2 regions of the Fluviicola taffensis DSM 16823 genome follow, and region 2 is predicted to be linked to the other one. Evidence: riboswitches for the same ligand, from Rfam matches in the RefSeq annotation. Region 2 holds a riboswitch; the other holds the start of a gene.
The links. Region 2 has a riboswitch for S-adenosylmethionine ahead of FLUTA_RS05325 (homocysteine S-methyltransferase family protein). Riboswitches for the same ligand answer to the same signal wherever they lie in the genome.
Positions count from the first base shown of each region.

Region 1: it holds a riboswitch for S-adenosylmethionine, as region 2 does, so the genes downstream of both, FLUTA_RS20085 (homoserine O-acetyltransferase family protein) here and FLUTA_RS05325 (homocysteine S-methyltransferase family protein) in region 2, are expected to answer to the same signal.

Region 1 covers NC_015321.1:4,558,278-4,562,228, forward strand. The annotation lists gene FLUTA_RS20080 (homoserine dehydrogenase) at 1-1,213, opposite strand, end outside; gene FLUTA_RS20085 (homoserine O-acetyltransferase family protein) at 1,215-2,261, opposite strand; SAM riboswitch class I at 2,411-2,551, opposite strand; gene FLUTA_RS20090 (L-serine ammonia-lyase) at 2,944-3,951, opposite strand, start outside.
Region 2 covers NC_015321.1:1,193,331-1,197,281, reverse strand. The annotation lists gene metH (methionine synthase) at 1-494, opposite strand, end outside; gene FLUTA_RS05325 (homocysteine S-methyltransferase family protein) at 491-1,498, opposite strand; SAM riboswitch class I at 1,557-1,681, opposite strand; gene FLUTA_RS05320 (DUF5686 and carboxypeptidase regulatory-like domain-containing protein) at 1,817-3,951, opposite strand, start outside.

The DNA.
Region 1 (3,951 bases), 1.3 Mb from region 2:
CAGTAGAAATATCTGTGTTTTTTGTCAATTGAATACTATCTGGAATAACTGCCAAGAAATAATCAGGTGCATTGTTCCAATCTTGCTTAGAAATTTCCTCATACGAAATGATTCCAATTTTATAGCTATGAGATTGTCCGGTATACGTTTCATGTGTTTCAATAAACGTTATCTGATCCAATTTTTCCTGACTGGTTGCACTCAAGTACACTTTCAGCGAATAATCACTATCAAAACTCAAGTGTTCTTCTGTTTTTGATTTTTTGTATTCGTACGCATAGTCAAACTGCAAAGCCGAAATATCTGAAAGAACCGCACTTGCCGTTGGGTGACTTCCGGCACCTTTTCCTAAGAACAATTGCTTATCGGAAAACAAAGCTTCAACAACCACTGCATTAAACTCGTTTTCGACATTAAATGCAAAGTGATTATTCGGAATGATATGCGGAGCTACAAAACCAACTATTTGATTATTAATTCGGGTTCCAAATGCCAATAATTTAATTTTCAATCCTTTTTCGCGTGCATATCTTGCATCCCAATCTTTCAACTGACGAATTCCGTAATTCCAAACGGCATCTTGCTTCGTAGTGAATCCAAAAGCATGTTTCAGTAATAAAACCAACTTATATTTTGCGTCAAAACCGTCTACATCTGATGTTGGATCCAATTCTGCGAAACCTAGATCTTGTGCATTTTTCAATGCTTCATCGAAAGATTCACCTTCCGCCGTCTTTGTGAGAATGTAATTCGTTGTTCCGTTTACAATTCCACTGATATTTGAAAGTGAATCGTTGTTATAATATTCCTCCAAGTTTCGAATAATTGGAATGGAACCACCAACTGAAGCTTCGTATAGAAATGAAACATTATTTTCTTTTGCCAACGAAACCAGTTCATTCAGGTGATATGCAATCAGTTTTTTATTTGCGGAGACTACATGTTTTCCAGCTCTTAGTGCTGTGGTGACAATTTCATAAGCAGCTTCTGAATCATTGATTAATTCCACCACCACATTGATCTCATCATCTTGCAAAATTCGATTTGAATCCGTACTAAAGTAACTTGAATCAATGATCCGTTTTTTGCTCAAATCTTTGATAACAATGTGCTTGATCGATGCTTGAAGCAAGGTTGTTTTATTTAATACTTCGTATAATCCTGTTCCAACACAGCCGAAACCAAATAATCCTATTGTGAGTTGATTTTTCATCTTAATTGTTTTTTAAAAATTGTGTAATGTGATTTGCCAAAATTTCTGTTTCTACTAAAAATCCATCGTGACCAAAATCAGATTTTAGGCGAATAAGTCTCGCATTTGGCAATTGTTTGGTCAGTTCTTCCTGTTCTGTGATTGGAAACAATAAATCGGTGTCGATTCCAATGACCAAAGCAGGCATGAGGCATTTTCCCAAAACTTTTTCGTCTCTATTTCTAAAAACATTGTGCGAATCCATTGCTTTTGATAAAACCCAATAACTAAATGCATTGAAGCGATTTGCCAGCTTTTCTCCTTGGTACTTTTGATAGGAACTTGCTTTGAAGCTGTCGAATTTGGAATCAGTTTCTTCACTTTGTGTGATTTTATAACCTTCATACGTTCGGTAACTCAACATTCCAATCGCTCGAGCAGCTTTCAATCCTTCTATTCCGCCATTTTCTTGTTTGCTATAAAATGTTGAATCTGCTTGAATTGCCAATCTTTGGGCCTCATTAAATGCAATACCAAATGGAGAATGCTTCAAGTTCGTTGCAATTGGGATAATGCTACCGATTTTCTCTGGAATTAGTAAAGCCCATTCTAAAAGCTGTTGTCCGCCCAAAGAAGCGCCAATCAAGGTGTGAATCCATTCGATTTTCAGTTCTTTCCTCACCAATTCCAATCCAAAAACCATGTCCCGAATGGTCAGAACTGGAAAAGAATCAAACTGTTCTTCGAGTAATAAATCGGTACTCAAGGGACCAGTTGAACCGTAAGCGCTTCCTAGAACATTGACCGCAACGATGAAATATTCTGCTGGATCAAAACATTTTCCTGCTCCAAATAATCCGCCCCACCATTCTTGTACACGGTGATTTCCCGTAAGCGCGTGGCATACCCAAACGACGTTTGATTGGTCTTCATTCAGCTTTCCCCAAGTTTGATAAGCCAATGAGAGACTGGAAAGTACCTTTCCCGATTCTAATTGAAATTCGGATTTAGAAGAAAAAATAAACTGTGTTGGCTGCAAAAGCGAAGCCTTCGAATAAATTGTTGACATGAAATGTGTTGTGAAATATAAATTATTGAACTGAAAGAATTAACAACAGCAACAACAACACATTTTCGTAAGAAGAGAAATAGATAAAGACGACTCGAATTTGAGTCTGAAGTTCGGATTTGAATGTTTCGCACTTTTCATAAACGCCATTTTTATATTCGTCTGACTGCAACATGCATCAAACTCGGAAGTTGGCACCGGTTTTCCAATCCACCCGAACTATTCGGAAGAACTTAAAGTTGGTTGCCAGAGGGTCAAAAAGTCCGTCTCTCGCCTCTTCTGTATAAACTAGTTGTATTCTCGCTTAGAATTACGGTACAAATGTTCTAAAAATAAATGGATAAATCAAAATTTCTTGAGAAAAAAATGAAAATAACTGGAATACCAAGAAGTGGATTGTTCTAATTCTTGTAGATGATTTTAACAGTTTTCGCTTAGTATGAATTCGTTGGAAAATAGACTCATGTCTATCCGTCTTTTGGAGTGGAGATTTGTTGGTTATAAACTGAAATAGTTACTGTTCCCTATCAAGACTGTTTCAATACTCCGAAAGATTTGAGGAAGAATCATCCCCTTAAACGCCCAATTATACTGGCGAATAGACTCATGTCTATCTGTCTTTTTGAGTCGAAGTTGTTGGGCTTAGAATCGCTATTTTACCAATCGCTCTTGAAAACCATTTTTAACACTCCGAAATATTCACGGAAATATTCGTCGCTAATCCTCCATCGGATGTTTCTTTGTACTTTGAATTCATGTCCAAAGCAGTTTCCCACATCGTTTTAATCACTCCATCCAACGAAACTTTTGCCGTATCCGGATCTCCCTGCAAAGCCAACTGACAAGCTGTAATTGCTTTAATTGCTCCCATCGTATTTCGTTCGATACATGGAATTTGAACCAATCCACCAATCGGGTCACAAGTTAATCCTAAATGATGTTCCATGGCAATTTCCGCAGCCATCATTGCTTGATTTGGGCTTCCCCCCAAGCATTCTGTCAAAGCAGCAGCAGCCATTGCAGATGAAACGCCAATTTCGGCCTGACAACCACCCATGGCAGCCGATATCGTAGATCGTTTTTTGAAAATACTTCCGATTTCCGCAGCTACTGTCATGAAGCGAATGATGTCTTTCTCTTCTGTTCCTCCCGCAAAGCAAACGTAATACATCATCACCGCAGGAATAACTCCCGAAGCTCCATTTGTTGGTGCAGTAACAACTCGCCCAAATGCGGCATTCTCTTCATTTACAGAAAGAGCAAAACAACTCACCCAATTCAAAGTGTTCTGGAAAATATTACTCGTAGCTTGAATTTGTCTGATGAAATCTTTGGAATCTTTACAAGCAATTCCGTTCAATAAACGTCTGCTCATTTCATACGCCCGTCTCTTTACGTTTAATCCTCCAGGAAGTGTTCCTTCTGTATTTACGCCTCTGAAGACGCAATCACGCATAACATTCCAAATTTCCAAACATCCAGCAATTGTTTCTTCCTGAGTTCTCCAAGTCAATTCGTTTCGCAATACAATTTCAGAGATGCTAACACCTTGCTCTTCACAATATCTTTTAAGGTCAGCAGCTGTTTCAATAGGAAATGGTAACTGAGCTGAATCGGATAAAGTAAGTTCCTCTTCGCCTTCTTTTACTACAAATCCTCCACCAACGGAATAATAAGTATGAGATTCTTG
Region 2 (3,951 bases):
CAAATTTCGATACGTCTTTCGTAGCTGTCTGCCTGACCATCTTCGTCAAAAGCCATAATTACAGAAGCAGCTCCGTAACGTTTAATCAATTTTGCTTGACGGATAAAGTTTTCTTCGCCCTCTTTCAACGAAATAGAGTTCACGATTCCTTTTCCTTGAATACATTGCAAACCAGCTTCGATAATTTCCCATTTGGAACTATCTACCATGATTGGAACCTTCGAAATATCTGGTTCAGCTGCGATGAGGTTTAAGAATTTCACCATCGCCTCCTTGCCATCGATCATTCCTTCATCCATGTTGATGTCGATGATTTGTGCACCACCTTCCACTTGCTCACGAGCTACGGATAAAGCAGCTTCGTAATCGTTGTCTTTGATCATGCGCAAGAAAGCACGCGAACCAGTTACATTGGTTCGCTCACCAATATTGGTAAAGTTACTTTCAGGTGTTATGGTAATTGCTTCTAAGCCGGATAAGCGTAAATTGTTCATGCGTTTGCTGTTTCGCTAATTTTTCGTGGTGAATACTTTGAGGCAATTTCAGCCATTTTGCGAATATGTTCGGGAGTTGTTCCACAACAACCACCAATGATATTGATCAATCCTTCTTGCAAAAACTCTTCAATTTGCTCTCCCATCATTTCTGCCGTTTCATCGTACTGACCGAATTCATTGGGTAAACCAGCATTGGGGTGAGCGCTTATGGCAAACGGAGCTTGATTGGACAAAATTTGTAAATAGGGTCTCATGGCATCTGCACCCAAAGCGCAGTTTAGTCCAATGCTCAAAAGTGGCATGTGAGAAACGGAAACCAAGAATGCTTCAGTCGTTTGACCTGTTAAAGTTCGTCCACTTTGATCGGTAATGGTTCCAGAAATCATAATGGGAATTTCGATTCCGCGTTCCACACTCAATTCATCAATGGCAAACATTGCTGCTTTTGAGTTTAAGGTATCCGTTATTGTTTCTACCAATAAGAAATCGGCACCTCCGTCCATTAAACCAGTTGCTTGCTCTTTGAAAGAAACAACTAATTCGTTGAAGGTAATTGCTCTAAATCCAGGATCATTTACATCTGGAGACATGGATGCTAGTTTTGTTGTTGGTCCCATGGAACCTGCTACGAAACGTGGTTTATGGGGTTCTTTAGCTGTGAATTCATCACATACTTCACGGGCTATTTTTGCTCCGTGGTAGTTGATGTCGTAAACAGCATGCTCCAAGTGATAATCGGCTTGAGCAACAGTTGTTCCACCAAAGGTGTTGGTTTCAATAATGTCGGCCCCAGCTTCTAAATATTGCGCGTGAATTTCTTTAATGATATCTGGACGAGTCAACACCAAAAGGTCGTTATCTCCTTTTAATTTGTGGGGATGATCTTCAAACCATCCTTTTCGGAAGTCGTCTTCGTCCAAATTATAGCGTTGAATCATTGTTCCCATTGCTCCGTCGAGAATGAGGATTCGTTCTTTTAGTAATTGCTTGATGTCTTTCATAGCCTTATTGTTGCTTTGCTAACTATGAAGTTGGGGAAGTAGCCAAAAAACTACTTGATACTTATCTCTTCCTTCAGCCTCAGCTGATGAATCGGATTTGGCACCTTCTCCTTTCCAAAATAATTGGATTGGCAGGTTGCCAAGGTTTCATAGGGCCTGTCCCTCCACCTTTCTTCATAAGTTATATCAAAGATCTGGCGCAAAGATACGGAGTAGATTTGACTTTGAAAAGGAAATGACAGAAAATTGGTTGAGACACGAAACATGAAAGTAGGCATGCGAGGCATCGCGTGCCTACAATATTTATTTTTGGTACGATCAAAAATTGAATTTCATATTTCGGTCATCCAATACGGCAAAGGAAATTTTCCCTGTCCATCTCGGAGTAATGTTGTTTCCGTCGGAGAAGACACCGTACAATCCAATTCGAAGTCTTCGTTTTGAAAATTTGAAATTGCGTTCTAATCCTGCAAGAATCTCGTAATGTTTCCAATTGTATTCAGCAACGTATAAGAATCCACAACCAAAAACAATTCCAATTCCTGTTTTCTTCATAAATGGAATTTTATTCATGATGGAACCATTGTCGTGATGAATAAAATGTGCTTCGATGTAGTAATTCCTAGATGGCAATGATGAGTCTTGATTCTGAAATGAGCTAAGAGGATTGGAGAACCAAATAGGGTCACTTCTTCGCTGGTATTTAAAATCGGCATCTTTGAGATTTTTCGAACTCAGGAATTTGCCAGATTTGATGTGATAAGAGGATGTTCCGAATGTTCCCAATTGGAAATTTTGATAAATACCGAGCAATCCATATTCGTGGTCAACATCACTTCCAAATAATTTGGGAATTCCACGCTGATAATACGCGTAAACAGTTGGCCATTTTGATCCAAGCACTACTTTTCGGTGAGGTTCGCGCATGTATTTTTGTCCAGGAGTGTAACTTACCGTGACATCTGCAAGCAAAGCTTGGTAACCTTCGAATGGTTTGAAATCATCATTGGGAATAACCGCGTCAAGGAATCCCATTTTTTTGTATCCGTTGATGGATCTTCGTTCGCAGAATTCGAGGTTGAAGTCGACATATAATCCGTTGATGTATTCTTGGGTTTGCCCAATTGTAAGTTTTGTTGCTTCAATAAAATTACTTCGTTTATAGATCTGGGTAATCGCATCATAGGAAACAATGGCATCAAAATCATGGTCAAACCCTAGCAGGAGCCGCGATTGTTTAAAGGGATTGTAGAGGTAATTCCAATAGGTATTGCCTTTAATGTCATGATTGAGAAATCCATAAGAAATCTCTGCATTGACATCTAATGTTCGCTGATCTTTCCATTTCTTAAAGTAGTTGAAACCTGGTGCAACACGCGGTCCTGCAGGGTATAATGGTCTTAGAATAGCCGCAAGAGAATTGATACTCCATTGTGTTTTTTTTGCGCGATTTCGATGTTCGACTCCGAACCAAACAACTTTCAAGAAAGTAACTTTATTGAACACCTTATCGATGGAATCTAAGTATTCTTTCCGATTCAAAGCATCGTGAATACTGTCTCGAACTAAAATAAAACGCTGTTCTTCAGGTGTTAAATCAACTAAACGCTGATTTTTCCAGTAAGTGGAGTCTTTTTCGTAAGCTTCTTCTGTAGTAACGGATAACTCATTGTTGAAGTATCGAGCAGAGAAATTGGGTTGGAAGTTATAGGAATTGAATTGAGCAAATGTTTTGCAGGTAGAAGTTTCATTTTTGTATTTGACCCCATAATTCAATACTTGTTCTTTCAGGATACAAATTGAATCTCCCGGAGTGTCAAATTCTTGGTGGATTGAAAAGTAATCGTACATGAACAAGTTTCCTTTTTCCATCGTTAAGTCGAGCTTTTGAATGAGCCAAGTGGAATCGATGACATAAATGTATCCAGTGAGTGTGGATGTTGAACTCATCCGAGGAAGAATTTTGATCTTGTTTATTTTTCGTCCATTTTCCTCGTATTGCGCTTCCAATCGGTAACGGTAAGATAAAATTCCAGGCGTTGAAATTGGACTCATTACAGGAGTGCTGTGCAAATCTTCAAGATAGAGTAAGTTCTGAAAAAAATTGAAGTTGGATTTGACAGTGGTGGTGTAGTAAAGCGTTCGATCATTTCCCCGGAGTTCGTAAGCATTGCGAATTTCTTTTACCTTATTTGGCGGAGCAAAATTTCGCGTTAATTGGATTTCTGCGATATTCATATTTCCAGCTAATTGGGTCAATTTTCGCTTTTCTTCTTCAAAAGGATCAGAATTTTGTTTCTCGTTTTTAGAGTCCTTTTCCTTTCTCTCAATAGATTCTGTGGCTTTGATATAAACTTCGACAGAATGTGGGTATGCCCATGGATTTATTTGATCTCGTTTTTTGACAACCTTGAGCATGATATCTCTCCCAGGATTTCCTCTTTTTACGGAAA